Neorhizobium galegae bv. orientalis str. HAMBI 540: one gene and its partner. The protein of the gene in region 1 interacts with the protein of each later gene in a pairwise test. Links are inferred from orthologs where the notes say so. Each region holds a gene or a part of one and is shown in the gene's direction. Other genes may lie near its edges. The genes, in order: hfq and rho.

Region 1 (9,917 bases):
TCTCGCTGCGCACCCAGTCGATCGTGCAGTCCTCCCAGGACGTCGCCCGCGCCTATATGCTCGAGAATGCCAGCTATCTCCAGGGCCAGACGGTGTCGATGTCGAACGACCTCGAGCGCAACCGGCCGATGTTCTATCTCGACCGTACCGGTTTCGTGGAGCTGATGACCCGCCAGGCACGCGGCCGCGGCATGCTCGGCGCCTTCCTGGTGCGCGAAGACGGCCAGGCGATCGTTCAGGCCGACATCAAGACCGAAAAGCCGCTGCCGGCGATCCCGGCGGATGCGCTGAAGACCGCGGCGGCCGGCCAGCCGACCCTGATCCCGCCTGGTGTCACCAATCTCGTCGGCGCCGTCATCAAGCTCGATGCCATTCCGGGCTCCTATCTCTATACGATCCGCGCCGTTGATCCGAAGGTCATCTCGGCCATGCGGCTGATGGAGGAGAACACCGCCGAATACCAGGCGATGGAGGCTGGCCGCACATCGCTGCAGATCGCCTTTGCGGTGCTCTATCTCGGTTTCGCGCTGATCGTGCTGCTCGCGGCGATCTGGACGGCGATCGCGGTCGCCGACCGCATCGTCCGGCCGATCCGGCTGCTGATCAGCGCCGCCGACAGCGTGGCGACCGGCAATCTCAACGTCGTCGTGCCGGTGCGCGCCGCCGATGGCGACGTCGGCAGCCTGTCGCGTACCTTCAACAAGATGATTTCCGAAATACGCAGCCAGCGCGACGAGATCCTCGAAGCCAAGGACGAGGTCGATGACCGCCGCCGCTTCATTGAGGCGGTACTATCCGGCGTCACCGCTGCCGTTATCGGCGTCGAGGAAGACCGCCGTATCACCATCGTCAATCCGTCGGCGGAACATCTCCTCGACGTTCCCGCCGAAAAGCTGATGGGCGAGAAGCTGCAGGATGTTGCGCCCGAGATCGACCACGTCCTCACCGAGGCGCGCAGCAGGGCCCGCGGCGAATTCCGCAAACAGGTGAACCTGATGCGCGGCGGCAAGGAGCGGACGCTGTCGGTTCAGGTCACCCGCGAGGAACAGCGCGCCGCGCACGACAGTTATGTCGTGACGCTCGACGATATCACTGATCTCGTCATCGCCCAGCGCTCCACCGCCTGGGCGGATGTCGCCCGCCGCATCGCCCACGAGATCAAGAACCCGCTTACCCCGATCCAGCTTTCCGCCGAGCGCCTCAAGCGTCGCTACGGCAAGCAGATCGCCGAGGATGACCGCGCCGTATTCGACCAGTGCACCGACACGATCGTGCGCCAGGTCGGCGATATCGGCCGCATGGTCGACGAATTCTCTTCCTTTGCCCGCATGCCGAAACCCGCCAAGGAAGAGGCCGATCTGCGCGATATCCTGCGCGACGCGATCTTCCTGCGCGAGATGGGCACGACCCATGTCGATTTCATCCGTGAACTCGGCGAGGAGCCGCTGAAGGGCATGTTCGATGCGCGCATGCTCGGCCAGGCCTTCGGCAATCTCATCAAGAACGCCGTCGAGGCGATCGAGGCGGTGCCGAGCGATCAGGAACGCGACGGCCGCAAGGTCAAGGTGCGCTCGGTCTACGATGCGGAGCGCGACACCTATGTGGTCGACATCATTGACAATGGCAGCGGCCTGCCGAGCGAAAATCGACACCGCATCCTCGAGCCATACATGACCATGCGCGACAAGGGCACGGGACTGGGCCTCGCCATCGTCAAGAAGATCATTGAAGAACACGGCGGGCAGCTCGAACTCCACGATGCTCCCGCCGATTTCGATCATGGCAAGGGCGCCATGATCAGGGTGCTGCTGCCGCATCTGGAGCAGGCGGTCGTGCCGGGAACGGATAATAACAAGGAATTGGCTTATGGCGTCTGATATTCTGGTCGTAGATGACGAGGCGGATATCCGCGATATCGTTTCAGGTATTTTGTCCGATGAGGGCCATGAAACCCGCACGGCACATGACAGCGACAGCGCGCTGGCAGCGATATCCGATCGCGTGCCGCGGCTGATCTTCCTGGATATCTGGATGCAGGGCTCCAGGCTCGACGGCCTGGCGCTGCTCGACGAAGTCAAGAGCCGGCATCCCGAATTGCCTGTCGTGATGATCTCCGGCCACGGCAATGTCGAGACGGCGGTGTCGGCGATCAAGCGCGGCGCCTTCGACTTCATCGAAAAGCCGTTCAAGGCCGACCGTCTGATCCTGATCGCCGAGCGGGCACTCGAAAACTCCAAGCTGAAGCGCGAGGTGACCGAGCTCAAGAAGCGCACCGGCGACGCCGCCGAGCTGGTAGGTACCTCCGTTGCCGTCTCGCAGCTCCGCCAGACGATCGAAAAGGTCGCGCCCACCAACAGCCGCGTGATGATCCTCGGCCCCTCCGGCTCCGGCAAGGAACTGGTGGCGCGGATGATCCACAAGCGCTCGTCGCGCGTCGCCGGTCCGTTCGTGGCGCTGAACGCCGCGACGATCACGCCCGATCGCATGGAGGTTGCTCTGTTCGGCACCGAAGGCGCTCCCGGCCAGGCGCGCAAGATCGGCGCTCTGGAAGAGGCCCATCGCGGCATCCTCTATCTCGACGAAGTCGGCGAAATGCCGCGCGAGACGCAGAACAAGATCCTTCGCGTGCTGGTCGACCAGCAGTTCGAGCGCGTCGGCGGTTCCAAGCGCGTCAAGGTCGATGTCCGCATCATCTCCTCGACCTGCTACAATCTCGAAAGCCTGATCGCCGACGGCTCGTTCCGCGAAGACCTTTATCACCGGCTGGCCGTCGTGCCGGTCAAGGTGCCGGCGCTCGCCGAACGCCGCGAGGACATTCCTTTCCTGGTCGATATGTTCATGCGCCAGATTTCCGAGCAGGCCGGTATCCGCCCCCGCAAGATCGGCGAGGACGCCATGGCCGTCCTGCAGGCCCACGATTGGCCGGGCAATATCCGCCAGCTCCGCAACAATATCGAGCGGCTGATGATCCTCGCCCGCTCCGACGGCCCGGATTCGCCGATTTCTGCCGACATGCTGCCAACCGACCTCGGCGACATGTTGCCGAAGGTGTCGGCAAAGGGCGACTACCACATCATGACGTTGCCGCTGCGCGAAGCCCGCGAAATGTTCGAGCGCGATTATCTGATCGCCCAGATCAACCGGTTCGGCGGCAATATTTCGCGCACCGCGGAATTCGTCGGCATGGAACGCTCGGCACTGCACCGCAAGCTCAAGTCGCTCGGTGTGTAGCCGATGCCGGTATGTAACCTATGAAAGTGATCATATGCGGCGCGGGGCAGGTGGGCTACGGCATCGCCGAACGGCTGTCGCAGGAGGACAATGACGTCTCCGTCATCGATACCTCAGCGGCCCTGATCGCCGCGATCACCGAGACCCTCGACGTCAAGGGTTATGTCGGCCACGGCGCCCATCCGGACGTGCTGGAAAAGGCTGGTGCCGAAGACGCCGACATGATCATCGCGGTGACCCTCTACGACGAGGTCAACATCGTCGCCTGCGAGGTCGCGCAGGCGCTCTTCTCCGTGCCCACCAAGATTGCCCGCATCCGCGCCCAGAGCTATCTGAAGCCGGAATATGCCGATCTGTTCAGCCGCCAGAACATGTCGATCGACGTGACGATCTCGCCGGAGATCGAGGTCGGCAAGATGGTGCTGCGTCGGATATCCTTTCCCGGCGCTACCGATGTCGTCCGCTTCGCCGAGGATCACATCGCCATGGTGGCGATCGAGTGCATGGAGGATTGCCCGGTCGTCGCCACGCCCCTGCATCAGCTTTCCGACCTCTTCCCGGACCTGATGGCGACGGTGGTCGGCATCTTCAGGGACGGTGTTCTGACCGTTGCCCGTTCGGCTGATGAGCTCGAGGTCGGCGATCTCGCCTATGTCATCTGCCAGCGCGAACACATTCGCCGCACGCTCGGCCTGTTCGGACACGAGGAGCAGGAGGCACGCCGCATCATCATCGCCGGCGGCGGCAATATTGGCTATTACGTCGCCCGCACCATCGAGGAACACCAGCCGAGGACCCGGCTGAAGATCATCGAGAGCGACCGTGACAAGGCGATGGCGGTTTCCGAGCAGCTGCGCAATACGATCGTGCTGCACGGCTCGGCGCTCGACCAGAACATCCTCACCCAGGCGGATATCCAGGATACCGACCTGATCGTGATGCTGACCAACAACGACCAGATCAACATCCTAGGCGCGGTCATGGCGAAATCGCTCGGCTGCAAGTCGAACCTAGTGCTGATCAACTCCACGTCCTTCCATCAGGTCACCGACGCGCTCGGCATCGATGCGCAGATCAATCCGCGCGCCGTAACGATCTCCCGCGTCCTGCAACATGTCCGCAAGGGCCGCATCCGCTCGGTCTATGCGGTGCAGAATGGTGCTGCCGAGATCATCGAGGCCGAGGCGCTCGAAACGTCGCCGCTGGTCGGCCGGGCTTTCCGCGAGCTCGACCTGCCGGACGGCGTCCGTATCGGCGCCATCTATCGCGGCGAGGCGGTGATCCGCCCGAACGGCGACACCAGGATCAAGGCGCGAGACCGGGTGGTGCTGTTTGCCGCCGCCGAAGCCGTGCGCCATGTGGAACAGCTTTTCCGCGTTTCCATCCAGTATTTCTGACCAGCATTCTGAAGAGAGCAGGGGATATCGATGTCGAGAATTGCCTATGTGAACGGACAATATGTTCGCCATTCCGAAGCTGCGGTGCATGTGGAGGATCGCGGTTTCCAGTTCGCGGACGGCGTCTACGAGGTCTGCGAAGTGCGTCACGGCATGATCGTCGACCTGACCCGCCACCTGAGCCGCCTCGATCGTTCGCTGAGCGAACTGAGGATGGCCGCTCCCATGAGCCGCGCAGCGCTCACTTTCGTCATCCGCGAAGTGCTCCGCCGCAACCGGGTCAAGAACGGCATCTTCTACATGCAGGTGACCCGCGGCGCCGCCCGCCGCGATCACTACTTCCCCGCCGAGGGCACGCCGCCGACCATCACGATCACTGCCAAGAGCACCGATCCCTCGGCCGCCGCCAAGAAATATGCAAACGGCATCAAGGTGATCACTCTGCCCGAGAACCGCTGGGACCGCGTCGACATCAAGACGGTCGGCCTGCTGCCGAACGTGCTCGCCAAGCAGCAGGCGAAGGAAGCCGGTGCCCAGGACGCCATCTTCATCGACCGCGATGGCATCGTCATGGAAGGCGCGTCCTCCAATGTCTGGATCGTCACGCCGGATGGCGAACTCGTCACCCGCCCGGCCGAACACGGCATCCTGAAGGGAATCACCCGCACGACGCTCATCGACGTCGCAAAGAAGCTCGGCCTCAAGGTCGTCGAGCGCGAGTTCAAGACGGAAGAGATGCTGGCCGCCCGCGAGGTGTTTTTCACCTCCGCCACCGGGATCTGCGTGCCGATCGTCGAAATCGACGGAAAGCCCGTCGCCAACGGCCATCCGGGCACCGTGTCGTCAAGTATTCGCGACACCTTTTTCGACGTTGCGGAAAAGACGGCGATTTGATAGTCAAACATCGGGGAAGGGAAGCACGGGGCGCTTTCCGGTCGCCTCTTATCAAGCTTGATCATGATCCCGGCTATTCGCCGGCAAAAAAGAAAGAAGCGGCGCTATGGCGGAACGTTCTCAGAACCTGCAGGATTTATTTCTCAATACCGTTCGCAAGCAGAAGATTTCCCTGACGATTTTCCTGATCAACGGGGTCAAGCTGACAGGTGTCGTGACCTCTTTCGACAACTTCTGCGTCCTGCTGCGCCGTGACGGCCATTCTCAGCTCGTGTATAAGCACGCGATCTCGACCATCATGCCGGGCCAGCCCATGCAGATGTTCGAAACCGAAGAGAACGCCGCCTAACAGGACAGAACAGATTTCAAATCGCGATACTTCCAACGAATCCATGGTCCCGGAGGCTGAAAAGCGCCGGGACGACATGCGCGCGCTCGTCATCGTGCCGGTCCTCAAGCTGGCACGGTCGAAGGCCGGGCAGGGCGACTCAAGTCAGGCACCCGCACCGCAGCGCTCCAATGAAGCCCGCCTCGAAGAGGCGATCGGCTTGGCACGAGCGATCGACCTGGAGATCGTCCAGGGCCTGATCGTGCCGATCAGCCAGCCGCGTCCGGGAACGCTGATGGGCAGCGGCAAGATCGAGGAAATCAAGGCGCTGCTCGACGAGCACGACGCAGGCCTCGTCATCGTCGATCATCCGCTGACCCCGGTGCAGCAGCGCAATCTCGAAAAGGAATGGCAGGCCAAGGTCATCGACCGGACCGGCCTGATCCTCGAAATCTTTGGCCGCCGCGCCTCCACCAAGGAAGGCACGCTGCAGGTCGATCTGGCGCATCTCAATTACCAGAAGGGCCGCCTGGTCCGCAGCTGGACCCACCTTGAACGCCAGCGCGGTGGCGCCGGCTTCATGGGCGGCCCGGGTGAAACCCAGATCGAGGCCGACCGCCGGCTGCTGCAGGAGCGCATCGTCAAGCTGGAGCGCGAGCTCGAACAAGTCGTGCGCACCCGCCAGCTTCACCGCGCCAAACGCCGCAAGGTGCCGCACCCGATCGTGGCGCTGGTCGGTTATACCAACGCCGGCAAGTCGACGCTGTTCAACCGCATCACCGGTGCCGGCGTGCTCGCCGAAGACATGCTGTTTGCCACCCTCGATCCGACGCTGCGCCGCATGAAGCTGCCGCATGGCCGCACGGTCATCCTCTCCGATACGGTCGGTTTCATCTCCAACCTGCCGACCCACCTGGTCGCTGCCTTCCGCGCCACGCTGGAAGAGGTGCTGGAAGCCGATCTCGTCCTGCATGTGCGCGACATGTCCGACCCGGACAATGCCGCGCAGGCCAGCGACGTGATGCGCATCCTTGCCGATCTTGGCATCGACGAGAAGGAAGCAGCCGCTCGCATCATCGAGGTCTGGAACAAGATCGACCGGCTTGATCCGGAGGCCCACGAGGCAATCGCCGAACGCGCCGTCGGCCGCGAGAACGTCATGGCGGTCTCGGCGATCACGGGCGAGGGCGTCGAGCCCCTGATGGACGAGATTTCGAAACGCCTTTCCGGCGTTCTCACCGAAACCTCGATCACCATCCCGCCGGAAAAGCTTGGCCTCGTCTCCTGGGTCTACGGCAATGCCGTCGTCGACGGCCGCGAGGACAACGAGGACGGTTCGGTGACCCTGGATGTCCGCATGTCCGAAGCCGAGGCTGCCGAGTTCGAGCGCAAGCTCGGCAATGGTCCAAAAGCGGACAAGGAAGACTGGGAACGATAGGAAGCCCGGTTACGTGACTTGGTACCGGGCGGCAGCGCCATGATGTTGCCCGTTTTTTGCGGTGCAACATAAGCCGACGAGGACGGCCGCGATTCCCGCAGTTCTCATTCACGGGCCGGCAACAAGGTGGCGTAATGATACAGAGTCAGCCGCACGAAGAGACCGGAAAACATCTGGACTATCTCGACGGATGGCGAGGTATTGCGGTCATCTTCGTGATCGTCGGCCATTTCTGGCTGGATGATTTCAAGCCCGGGTTCAGTACATTCGGTGTAGACCTGTTCTTTGTCTTGTCCGGCCGGTTGATGTCCGAAATCCTGTTCGTCAAGCGGGCAGAATTGCCGACCTTCTTCTTCAGGCGCTTCTCACGCATCTATCCGGCTCTCTTCGCATTCGTGGTCATCACCACGCTTGCTTTCCAGGGTAGCGAGATCTCGCATGGCCCCGTTGCAGCATTGCTGGCCCTGACGTTCACGCTTAACTATGCCATGGTCTATACCCATCCGGTGGCATTGCTTGATCATCTCTGGTCGCTTTGCGTCGAGGAGCATGCCTATATCCTTCTGGCAGGTGTCGCGTTCCTGTCCCGCCGCAGACTGTTTCCGGTCGGCGCTCTCATCATCGCCCTTGGCGCCGCGGCAACGCTGAATGGCCTCATCCGCACCGAACTCGGCGCCAGCGTCTTGTATACCCATTGGCGCAGCGACGTCTCCGTCGCCGGGATATTCATTGCCGGCGGCCTGTGGCTGTTGCTTCGCAAGCGTCAGGCCCCCTGGTGGGTATCCCCGTTGGCGCTGCTGATCGCGGTCGTGGCTAAAATGGCGCCTTTTCAGGTCCTCTCCTTCGGCCTGTCGACCACCATGCTGGCGCTATCGATCACTACGATCGACAGCGCGGCTCCGGTCTTCCGCAAGATCCTGTCCGCCAAGCTTCTCACCTATGCGGGCCTGTGGTCCTTCTCGCTTTATCTGTGGCAACAGCCTTTCTACAAGCTCTATCGCGAGGGAGCGGCTCCAACCCCGTTGTTGCTTCTGGCTGCCGTGCTTGTCGCGCTCGTCAGCTTCTACCTCGTGGAAAAACCCTCCCGAACGGCGCTCAATCGCTTCTTCCAGAACCGCGTGGAGAAAGTCGTTACCGCTGGCCGAACGGCATAGAAATTGCCATCGCCGTCCATCGTGGCGGTTGTCGGTGCGTTGAGGATCAGGAGACGATCATGTCCTGACGGCTTGGCTGGCCAACGCACCCGTCAGTCGAGCTTCCGTTCGATCGCCTTGGCGGCCTGCCAGAGTTCTTCCATGCGTTCCAGCGTGGCAGCCTCCAGCGTCTCATTCGATTGTTGAAGAGATGTTTCTATATAATTGAACCGTCGCCGGAATTTTGTATTCGTGCCGCGAAGCGCCTCTTCCGGATCGGCCCTCACATGTCGGCCGATATTGACCAGCGCGAAGATCAGGTCGCCGAGTTCGTCCGACACCTTGTCCTGCCTGCCGTCGCGCAGAGCCTCGCGCAATTCCCCGATCTCCTCCTCGATCTTGTCGAGGATCGGTTCGGCCGCCGACCAGTCGAAGCCGACCTTTGCCGCCCGCTGCTGCAGCTTCAGCGCCTCGGTCAGCGCTGGCTGGGCTCGATGGACGCTTCCAAGGTATCCGAGCTTGAAATCCTCGGTAATGCCGCGCCGCGCCCGCCGCTCGGCCCGCGCGCGCTTCTCTTCCGTCTTGATGTCGTCCCACTGCAGCTTCACCGCGTCCGGCGTCGCCGCATCGGAGACGGCGAAGACATGCGGATGCCGGCGGATCATCTTTTTGGTGATCGCCTGGACGACGTCGCCGAAAGAGAATTCGCCGGCTTCCTCGGCCATGCGGGCGTGGAAGACCACCTGCAGCAGCAAGTCGCCCAGCTCCTCGCAGAGATCGTCCATGTCGTTGCGCTCGATCGCATCGGCGACCTCATAGGCCTCCTCGATCGTATAGGGCTTGATGGTCGAAAAATTCTGTTCGAGGTCCCAGGGGCAGCCGGTGACGGGTGTCCTGAGCGCCGCCATGATCTCGATCAGCCGCGAAATATCCTTCGATGCTTCCATCATCTTGTCCTTCAATGCCGGATGTCAGGCGAGCGGAATGGTGTTTTTGTCCTTGCCGGACTGGTAGACGCCGGAAAGCCCGTCATATCGGGCTTTGATCCGGCTGGTCTGGGTCTTGAGGCCGGCACGGAGCGGCTCGTCTTCGCTTTCGACCAGGTCGGCAATTGCGTAGGAATGCCAGAAGGCATTGTTGCGCCGGTAGCCGCTAGGCTCCAGGCCGAAAACCTCTTTGAGGATCTTCAGGTCATGCGGGATGGCGAAGGCGTCGCGGGAATCCTCGTGGCTGAAAAAATAGTAGAAATTGTCGAAACCGGCCCAGGTGATCGCCGACATGCACATTGTGCACGGTTCATGAGTCGATAGGAAAATCAGGTCTTTGGTAGGAAGATCTCGTGTGGTTTCGTAAAAGCGCTTCAGCGTGTGCACTTCGCCGTGCCACAGCGGATTTTCGAGCTCGTTATTGGTCTCGGCAATTACCAGCGACAGATCGGATTTTTTCAGGATCGCCGCGCCAAAAACCTTGTTGCCGGTGGCGACGCTCTTTTCCGT
Region 2 (10,169 bases), 2.6 Mb from region 1 along the record:
GCTGTCACGTGCAAAAGCGATCGCGCTGTTCAGCCTGTGGGTCTTGCCTGAAAGGGAAAGCAGATTCTCCTTCGCTTCGGCAAGAGTCTTCGGTTTGTGATAGACGCGGCTTCCGAGCGACATGGTCTGGTCCGAGCCGACGACCAGCGCGCCCGGGAAATGGCGGCTCACATCCACCGCCTTTGCCTTGGCAAGCGTCAGCGCCACCTGGTCGGGGCTTGCGCCTTCCAACCCGGCTTCAATCTTTCGCTCGTCGATCTCGGCCGCACGGCTCTCAAACGTCAGGCCGGCATTTTCCATCAGCATCCGGCGGAAGGGGCTGGAGGAGGCGAGTACGAGGGCCACTGTCACGAAAATCTCCCAAAGGCTGCAGGCGGATTCGCTTAACGCAGCTTCGGGCGTAGCGCAACGATTGCGGCTGCCGTCTCCTCGATCGACCGGCGCGTCACATCGATGACCGGCCAGTTCTGGCGGGCGCAGAGCGCGCGGGCATATTTCAGCTCCTCGTTGATCGTCGCGCGGTCCGTATAGTGGCGCCGGTCGAAACCCTGGGTGACGCCGAGCTCGCGGTTTTCGCGCACCTGGCTGATCCGGTCGGTGGTCGCAATGAGACCGACGATCAACGGATGGGTCGCACGGTATAGGCTATCTGGCAGTTCCACACCCGGCAGGATCGGGATGTTGGCGGTCTTGATGCCACGATTGGCGAGATAGATGCTGGTCGGGGTTTTCGAAGTGCGGCTGATGCCGATCAGCACGACATCCGCCTCGTCATAATCCTCCGGCATCTGGCCATCGTCGTGATCCATGGTGAAATTGAGCGCTTCGATGCGCTTGAAATAATCCGCATTGAGCGCGTGCTGGGCCCCGACCCGACGGCGAGATGGGGCGCCGAGATAGGCCTGGAAGGTCGCCATGACCGGTTCGAGAACATTGACGCAAGGAAGGCCCATTTCCCGGCATCGCTGATCGATGAGTTCGGCCAGTTCCTGATCGACGATGGTATAAAGGACGATGCCCGGCTCGCGATCGAGCGCTTCGAGCACGGCCAGCAGCTGTTTGCGATTGCGGATCAGCGGATAAACATGCTCCACCGCCAGCGACGATTGGAACTGCGCCGAGGCCGCCCTGCCGGCAGAGATGAGAGTCTCGCCTGTCGAGTCAGATATGAGATGAAGATGGAAGAAGTTTTTTCTGTTCTCCACGCTAAACTTAACCCTTTGTTGATAACTCGGGAGAGACCATCGGGTTCTCCCAGGCCGGAACCAGGCCTCGGGAAAACCGCCCGGTTTTCCACATTCGCAGTTCCTGCGGATGCGGATCAGGCCTGCTTGTGCGTTCTGGGGATAGGCTCTTCGTCGCTCTTTTTCCTCCCCAGCTTATCCACAGATAGCGCCGAATTTCATTTCCCACCATCCTCCTGAAATAACTAGCGAAATTCAAGCTATCCCAAGATCGGCCAACCACTGGCGATTTTCCGTCCTGCAAACAGCTGCAAAGCGGCGGATCGTCGCGTCGGCTGTGATTTGACTTTAATCCTTGCTACTCACCGACTCTAAGAAATAGAAATCTAGAAAGATTCATTTCTTATATTTTTAGGGAGAACCCATTGACCGGCGCATACCGGAAGATCATCCAAGTGCTGGAAGGCAAGACGGTCAGTCCACCACCAATCTGGCTCATGAGACAGGCAGGGCGTTATCTGCCGGAATATCGGGAGACGCGGGCGGCGGCCGGAAGTTTTCTCGATCTCTGTTACACGCCGGATCTGGCCGTCGAGGTGTCCTTGCAGCCGATCCGGCGCTACGGCTTCGATGCGGCGATCCTGTTTTCCGATATTCTGGTCATCCCGGATGCTCTGCACCGGAACGTGCGGTTCGTGCAGGGCGAGGGCCCGCAGATGAATCCGATCGATGTCGCTGGTATTCAGGCGTTGAAGGGCGAAGGGGTTCTTGCTCATCTCGCTCCGGTCATGGAAACGGTTCGCCGGCTGAGGCGTGAACTGCCCCAGGAAACTACGCTGCTCGGTTTCTGCGGGGCGCCTTGGACTGTTGCGACATACATGATCGCCGGCCACGGGACGCCTGACCAGGCCCCTGCCCGGCTGTTCGCCTACCGGCATCCTGAAGCCTTCGAGAGGCTGCTGTCGCTGCTTGCGGAAATTTCCGCCGAATACCTGATCGCGCAGATCGATGCTGGGGCCGACGCCGTGCAAATCTTCGATTCCTGGGCGGGCGTGCTTGGCGAAAAGGAATTCGAAGCCTATGCCGTGAAGCCCGTGACCCGGATGATCGAGATCGTCCGTAGCGCGCGACCACAGGCGAAGATCATCGCCTTCGCCAAGGGCGCGGGCCTGAACCTGAAATTCTATCGGCAGAAGACCAAAGCCGATGCGATCGGCCTCGACTGGTCGGTGCCGCTTTCGTTTGCGGTCGAGTTGCAGAAGGATGGCCCGGTGCAGGGCAATCTGGATCCGATGCGGGTCGTCGCCGGCGGCAGGTCGCTGGAGGAGGGTATCGACGCCATTCTCGACATACTCGGGCAAGGGCCGCTGATCTTCAACCTCGGCCACGGCATTACCCCGGAGGCCAATCCGGATCATGTGCGCCAGTTGATCGAACGTGTGCGGGGAGCGAGCACGTGAGCGGAGAGGAGCTGCAGACCGGAAAGCCGGCGGGGAGGAGATCGGCACTGCGCGCCTTCGTCGCGCTTGCGGTCTTCATCGCCATCCTGGTTGCTGTCTATCTCGCTCAACCGAACGATTTCATCCTCTACATCAAGGCTTTCCATGTGATCGCAGTGATGTCCTGGATGGCGGGCCTGCTCTACATGCCGCGGCTGTTCATCTATCACAGCGATGCCGAGCGCGGTTCAGCGCAGTCCGAAACCTTCAAGATGATGGAACAGCGGCTGCTGAAGATCATCATGAACCCGGCGATGATGATCACCTGGGTTCTCGGTCTTTTCCTCGCCTGGGAGGTCTACGAATTTCGCGGCGGATGGCTGCATGCGAAGATCGGGCTTGTCGTACTGCTCACAATGGTGCATGTGCTGTTCAGCCGCGCGGTGCGTAACTTCGCGGTCGATGGTCCGCGAAGAACGCCGCGTTACTGGCGTTTGATGAATGAACTCCCGACCGTTCTGATGATCGGGATCGTCATTCTGGTGATCGTGAAACCGTTCTGATGCCGAGGATATTCTTTCTTTCGCAAGATTTCCGTCTTGCCCCTTGCGGCGTTCCACGTGAATCGCTATTTTCGTTGCCATCTCATCTCGTGGCATGCGTGTAATTTCCCGTCGTCCCCGGTTCATCTTCCGCGGTAGCGAATTTCACCGACACGCCTACATCCCCCGAAATTCTCAATATGGTCCCCCCCTTCATGGCTGAAATGAAGCTTCAAGAACTCAAAAGCAAATCCCCCACCGATTTGCTGACCTTCGCCGAATCACTGGAGGTCGAGAACGCCAGCACCATGCGCAAGCAGGAGCTGATGTTTGCGATCCTCAAGGTTCTGGCGAGCCAGGACGTCGAAATCATCGGCGAAGGCGTGGTCGAGGTCTTGCAGGACGGGTTTGGTTTCCTGCGTTCCGCGAACGCAAACTATCTGCCCGGTCCCGATGATATCTATATCTCACCCTCCCAGATCCGCCGCTTCTCGCTGAAGACCGGCGACACGGTCGAGGGCCCGATCCGCGGTCCGAAAGAAGGCGAGCGTTATTTCGCCCTTCTCAAGGTCAACACGATCAATTTCGACGACCCGGAAAAGATCCGTCACAAGGTTCACTTTGACAACCTGACGCCGCTCTATCCGAACGACCGGTTCAAGATGGAACTGGAAGTTCCGACCTCCAAGGATCTCTCCGCCCGCGTCATCGACCTTGTGGCGCCGCTCGGCAAAGGCCAGCGTGGCCTGATCGTCGCGCCGCCGCGCACCGGTAAAACTGTTCTCCTGCAGAACATTGCCCACTCGATCACCGCCAATCATCCGGAATGTTATCTGATCGTCCTCTTGATCGACGAACGGCCGGAAGAAGTCACGGACATGCAACGATCGGTGAAGGGCGAGGTCGTCTCCTCGACCTTCGACGAACCGGCCGTACGCCACGTGCAGGTCGCCGAAATGGTCATCGAGAAGGCCAAGCGCCTCGTTGAGCACGGTCGCGACGTCGTCATCCTGCTCGACTCGATCACCCGCCTCGGCCGTGCCTACAACACCGTTGTGCCCTCCTCCGGCAAGGTCCTGACAGGCGGCGTCGACGCCAATGCCCTGCAGCGCCCGAAGCGTTTCTTTGGTGCCGCGCGTAATATCGAGGAAGGCGGCTCGCTGACGATCATTGCGACGGCGCTGATCGATACCGGCAGCCGCATGGACGAAGTCATCTTCGAAGAGTTCAAGGGCACCGGCAACTCGGAAATCGTGCTCGACCGCAAGGTCGCCGACAAGCGCATCTTCCCGTCGATGGACATCCTCAAGTCCGGTACACGTAAGGAAGACCTGCTGGTGCCGCGCCAGGATCTCCAGAAGATCTTCGTGCTTCGCCGTATCCTTGCCCCGATGGGCACCACGGATGCGATCGAGTTCCTGATCGACAAGCTGAAGCAGACGAAGACCAATGGCGATTTCTTCGACTCGATGAACACCTGATCCTTAGCCGGATTCAAATTAGATCTGGAGCGCTCGGTTTTGCCGGGCGCTTTTCAGTTTAGTGCCGCCTCTGGTAAGTTGAACCCATGGTCCAGGCAGACAACGATACGATCTTCGCGCTCTCCAGCGGCACTCTGCCAGCGGGTGTCGCTGTTATCCGCTTGAGCGGACCGCAGGCTTTCGACGCCGCGTTGGCTTTGGCTGGTGAACTGTCGGCCGATCGGAAGGCCGGACTCAGAACGATTCGGAGCCGCAACGGTCTAGTGATCGACCAGGCTCTGGTTCTGGCATTTGCTGGTCCGAATTCATTTACCGGCGAGGATTGCGTTGAAATGCATCTGCATGGCAGCCGCGCCGTCGTTTCCGCCGTCCATCAGGAACTGGAGACGATCGGACTTCGGTTGGCGGAAGCAGGCGAGTTTTCGCGCCGCGCGTTCGAGAACGGTAAGTTGGATCTGGTCGAGGTCGAAGGTCTGGCGGATCTCATCGCCGCCGAGACCGAGATGCAACGCCGCTTGGCGGTCGAACAGGGCTTTGGTGGGCAGTCGGCGCTTTATATGAGTTGGGCCGAGAGATTGACCCGAGCTCGCGCGCTGATCGAGGCTGAACTTGATTTTGCCGATGAGGATGACGTCCCGGGGTCGGTGTCGGACAGGGTCTGGACAGAGGTCGGTGATCTTTATTTCGAGATCGAAGGACACATCGCTTCCGCAAAGGCCGGCGAGATTATCCGAGACGGGTACAAGGTGGTTATCGCCGGGCCTCCAAATGCCGGTAAGTCGAGCCTGCTCAATGCCTTGGCAAAACGGGACGTTGCAATCGTCACCGAGATTGCTGGGACAACAAGGGATCTCCTGCATGTCGATATCGATATGGAGGGTTACCTCGTTCGTTTCTTCGATACGGCCGGGCTGCGCGAAAGCGAGGATCGCGTCGAGCAGGAAGGCGTTCGCAGGGCTAGGATAGCCATCGAGCAGGCCGATCTCGTTCTGCAGCTCGAAGAGATCGATTCGGACTCGAAACATACTTACGACAGCGTGAAGGCTGAGGTTCTGCGGATCGGCACCAAGGTCGATATGCACCGAACATCGACTGGCTATGACCTTACCATTTCCAGTGAGACGGGAGATGGGCTGGAGGAATTGCGTTCGCGGATACTCTTAAAGCTCAAGGGGACCTGGTCCGGATCGCTGGTTCCCAACCGGCAGCGGCATCTTCAATATCTTAAAGAGGCTTCCCATTTTATCGCAGAAGCGCTAAACGGCCAGGAACTTGATCTTCGAGCCGAGAGCCTTCGGGCCGCTGCGTCGTCACTGGGCCGCATTACCGGCCGGGTCGATGTGGAACAGCTCCTGGATGTGATTTTTTCGCAGTTCTGCATCGGCAAGTGATTCACGTGAAACAAGGCGCTTTGCGCGGTTTCATAAGGTGACCAAATGGAAAACACATTCGACGTAATCGTCATTGGTGGCGGACATGCTGGCTGCGAGGCTGCGAGTGCCGCCGCGCGCATGGGCGCGCAAACCGCACTTATAACCCATAACCGGCAGACGGTCGGGGTGATGTCCTGCAATCCCGCAATCGGCGGACTTGGCAAGGGTCACCTTGTGCGTGAAGTCGATGCGTTCGATGGGCTGATGGGACGGGTTGCGGATGCTGCGGGCATCCAGTTCCGCCTTCTCAACCGAAAGAAGGGGCCGGCGGTGCGCGGCCCGCGGACGCAAGCCGATCGCAAGCTTTACCGCCAGGCGATGCAGCGCGAGATTTTCAGCCACCCCAATCTGACTGTCATCGAGGGGGACGCGTTTGACCTGGAAATCCAGGCTGCCCGTGTGGCGGCCGTGGAATTGAAGGATGGCCGTCGATTCGGATGCGGAACGGTTGTCCTAACGACCGGCACGTTCCTTCGGGGTTTGATCCATATCGGTGACCAAAAGGTCCCCGCAGGTCGCGTCGGGGAAGCTCCCTCCCTGGGGCTATCGGAGACTCTTATACGGTTCGGCCTGCGGCTCGGCAGGCTGAAGACCGGTACGCCGGCTCGGCTGAACGGAAATACGATCGACTGGGCACGGGTTGGCCGGCAGGAAGCCGACGAAGATCCGGTGCCCTTCTCCTTTATGACCGACCGGATTACCACGAAGCAGATTGCCTGCGGCGTCACCCGCACGACGGAGGCGACGCATAGGATCATTTCGGACAATATCCATCGGTCTGCGATGTATTCCGGACAGATCGAGGGTGTTGGTCCGCGTTATTGTCCATCGATCGAGGACAAGATCGTCCGCTTTGGCGAACGCGACGGGCATCAGATCTTTCTGGAGCCGGAAGGCCTGGACGATTCGACTGTCTATCCAAACGGCATTTCGACCTCCCTTCCCGCCGAGGTTCAGGAAGCGTTCATTCGCACCATTCCAGGCTTGGAGGCGGTGTCGATCATCCAGCCGGGCTACGCAATCGAATATGATCACGTGGACCCGCGGGAGTTGACCGCCACGCTCGAAGTCAAGAAAATTCCTGGGCTCTTTCTTGCGGGCCAGATCAACGGAACGACGGGTTATGAGGAGGCTGCGGCTCAGGGCTTGGTTGCCGGGCTGAATGCCGCGCGTAAAGCTTCCGGCGGCGACGCCTATCACTTCAGCCGTGCCGATTCCTATATAGGAGTCATGGTTGATGATTTGACATCCCGTGGGGTGACCGAACCTTACCGGATGTTTACGTCGCGCGCTGAATATCGCCTTTCGCTTCGAGCTGATAATGCGGATGTTCGATTGACTGAAAAAGCCATCGAACTTGGTTGCGTGGGAGCAGAACGGATGTCGAAGTTTCGAGACTACACCCAGGCACTAGAAGCTGGCAGGGACCTTCTGCAGTCTCGTAACCTGACGCCTAATGAGGCACATCGCTTTGGGCTGAAGTTGAACAAGGACGGTCAACGACGGACGGCATATGAGTTATTGGCGTATCCCGACCAATCGCTGAACGCGCTTACAGCCATATGGCCGGAATTGGTACAACTTCCGCCAAAGGTTGCTGAAGCATTGGAGATCGAGGCGTGCTACGCGGTCTATATGAATCGGCAAGCGGCCGATATCCATGCCACCCACCGGGACGAGGCGCGAACTATCCCGCAAGCCTTTGATTTCTCAGCGCTTTCGGGACTTTCCAATGAACTCAAACTGAAGCTAACGGCGGCAAACCCCGGCAATCTGGCACAGGCGGCCAAGGTCGACGGAATGACGCCCGCTGCCCTTGCGCTCATCCTCGCACTACTCCGCAAAGAAGAAGCTGCACCGCAGCGCGTCAAGCGAGTCCTGTAATGCTTCTGAACGGCAAGAGTGTTTCACGTGAAACGCGGGAGAAGCTTGAGCATTTTGCAGCGCTTTTCCAGAAGTGGGCAAAGGCCATCAATCTGGTTGCTCCCTCCACACTGGACGAATTGTGGCGGCGTCATATTGCTGACAGCGCCCAAATCTTCCAACTCTCCCCCCATCCATATAGATGGCTCGATCTTGGTTCCGGGGGTGGCTTCCCTGGCGTGATAACGGCAGTCTTTCTGGCCGAGACGCAACAGGGATGGGTTCATCTGGTTGAGAGCAACCAGAAAAAGGCAGCGTTTCTTCGGGTGGCGCTCAATGAAACAGGTGCCAGGGGTTCGGTCCATCCTTTGCGAATCGAATCAGCCTTTACCGCCCTTCCCGATTGCGAACGCATCTCCGCGAGAGCCCTTGCCGAGCTTGATCCGCTTCTTTCTTACACATCGCCTTGGATGATTGGCAAAGATACAAGAGCTTTTTTCCATAAAGGCAGGGATTACGCCGCGGAAGTCGAGAAAGCCCGTGGCCGTTGGTCGTTCGATCTGATAAAACATCAGAGTGCCGTCGAGCCGGATTCAATTATCCTCGAGATTAGCAATTTAAGGCACAAAGAACCCTAGATTTTCAGGTGCTGAATGTTTGAAAGAAATCGGGTTATCACGATTGCCAACCAAAAAGGCGGCGTGGGCAAGACAACGACGGCAATCAATCTGGCGACGGCCCTTGCGGCAATCGGCGAACGCGTTCTGATCATCGACCTTGATCCGCAGGGCAATGCCAGCACCGGGCTGGGTATCGACCGCCGAGACCGCAAGCTCTCTTCCTATGATCTGTTGATGGGATACAACTCCATAGCGGAGACGGCGCTGGAGACCGCGGTTCCAAACCTGCACATCGTCCCCTCGACGATGGACCTGCTTGGCTTCGAAATGGAAATTTCCCAAGCTTCTGATCGGGCATTCAAGCTTCGAAGCGCGTTGAGTGGCGATGACGCCTTTGTCTATTCCTATATTCTTTTGGACTGCCCACCATCGTTCAACCTGTTAACGATGAATGCCATGGCCGCGGCTCATTCCATCCTGGTGCCGTTGCAATGCGAGTTCTTTGCACTGGAAGGGTTGAGCCAGTTGCTCGAAACGGTCGATCAGGTGCGTCGCAGCATCAATCCGTCGCTCGATATCCAGGGAATCGTCCTCACCATGTTCGATGCCCGAAACAACCTGGCTCAACAGGTTGTCAATGATGTGCGGACGCATCTTGGCGAAAAAGTCTATCATACGTTGATTCCGCGCAATGTCCGTGTATCTGAGGCGCCTTCTTACGGTAAGCCGGCGATCCTTTACGATCTGAAATGCGCGGGCAGCCAAGCTTATTTGCAACTGGCTTCCGAAGTCATCCAGCGAGAACGCAGGCGTAAAGCCGCCTGATTCAGACCAAGTGAGTGATAAGAATGAACGACGACCTATCGAAACGGCGCCTGGGGCGCGGTCTTGCAGCGCTCATAGGCGAAATGGATCAGCAGGCGCCAGCCGATAACGGTGCCCGGAGTGTTAATCCGGATCGCATGGTCCCGATTGAGCATGTATCCCGCAATCCGAAGAATCCGCGCCGGAGTTTCGATGAGGGCGAGCTGCAGGATTTGGCCAGCTCCATTCGCCAGCATGGGATCGTTCAGCCGGTCGTTGTTCGGCCGCGAGGCCCTGCGCAATATGAAATCATAGCCGGCGAACGTCGTTGGCGTGCCGCCCAATTGGCTGGCTTGATCGAAATTCCTGTCATTGTCCGCGACGTGGACGATCGGACCGCGCTCGAGATTGCAATTGTCGAAAACGTCCAGCGTTCGGACCTTAATCCCCTGGAAGAGGCTCTTGGCTACGACCAGCTGATCGCCGAGCACGGCTATACTCAGAACGATCTGGGAGAGATCATCGGCAAGAGCCGAAGCCATGTCGCCAACAGTCTTCGCCTGTTGAAGCTGCCCGAGCCGGTGCGGGATATGCTGGCAGCGGGGAGCCTTTCCGCCGGGCACGCGCGCGCGTTGATCACGACGTCGGATCCGGCTTCATTGGCGCGTACCATCATTGCCAAGGGCATGTCGGTGCGGGATGCCGAAAAGCTGGCTCAGAACGATATCAAGGCCCAAGCCGAACCAACAACCGTTTCGAAAGCGGAACAAAAAGATTCCGATACGCTGGCGCTTGAGCGGACC

What was found.
Region 2: the proteins of hfq (region 1) and rho interact in binary tests that used the Escherichia coli proteins (3 or more experiments, as listed by UniProt). The link is inferred for Neorhizobium galegae bv. orientalis str. HAMBI 540 from one-to-one orthologs.

What each region holds. Positions count from the first base shown.
Region 1 is NZ_HG938353.1:1,550,872-1,560,788, forward strand. The notes cover bases 4,526-7,249. They hold hfq (RNA chaperone Hfq), read left to right. Parts: upstream 4,526-5,628; coding sequence 5,629-5,871; downstream 5,872-7,249. Other genes in these bases: trkA (Trk system potassium transporter TrkA), read left to right, coding at 4,526-4,628; RG540_RS07965 (D-amino-acid transaminase), read left to right, coding at 4,659-5,522; hflX (GTPase HflX), read left to right, coding at 5,915-7,249. In the rest of the region: RG540_RS07950 (sensor histidine kinase NtrY-like), read left to right, coding at 1-1,877; nitrogen assimilation response regulator NtrX, read left to right, coding at 1,867-3,231; more of trkA, read left to right, coding at 3,252-4,525; more of hflX, read left to right, coding at 7,250-7,288; RG540_RS07980 (acyltransferase family protein), read left to right, coding at 7,423-8,442; mazG (nucleoside triphosphate pyrophosphohydrolase), read right to left, coding at 8,535-9,368; RG540_RS07990 (deaminase), read right to left, coding at 9,393-9,917. UniProt on the Escherichia coli protein: RNA chaperone that binds small regulatory RNA (sRNAs) and mRNAs to facilitate mRNA translational regulation in response to envelope stress, environmental stress and changes in metabolite concentrations.
Region 2 is NZ_HG938353.1:4,143,782-4,153,950, reverse strand. What follows is about bases 2,538-5,513. They hold rho (transcription termination factor Rho), read left to right. Parts: upstream 2,538-3,380; coding sequence 3,381-4,646; downstream 4,647-5,513. Other genes in these bases: mnmE (tRNA uridine-5-carboxymethylaminomethyl(34) synthesis GTPase MnmE), read left to right, coding at 4,733-5,513; hemJ (protoporphyrinogen oxidase HemJ), read left to right, coding at 2,641-3,186; hemE (uroporphyrinogen decarboxylase), read left to right, coding at 2,538-2,644. Also shown: RG540_RS20015 (Maf-like protein), read right to left, coding at 1-351; RG540_RS20010 (pyruvate, water dikinase regulatory protein), read right to left, coding at 384-1,205; more of hemE, read left to right, coding at 1,682-2,537; more of mnmE, read left to right, coding at 5,514-6,037; tRNA uridine-5-carboxymethylaminomethyl(34) synthesis enzyme MnmG, read left to right, coding at 6,083-7,963; 16S rRNA (guanine(527)-N(7))-methyltransferase RsmG, read left to right, coding at 7,963-8,580; RG540_RS19975 (ParA family protein), read left to right, coding at 8,596-9,387; RG540_RS19970 (ParB/RepB/Spo0J family partition protein), read left to right, coding at 9,411-10,169. UniProt on the Escherichia coli protein: Facilitates transcription termination by a mechanism that involves Rho binding to the nascent RNA, activation of Rho's RNA-dependent ATPase activity, and release of the mRNA from the DNA template.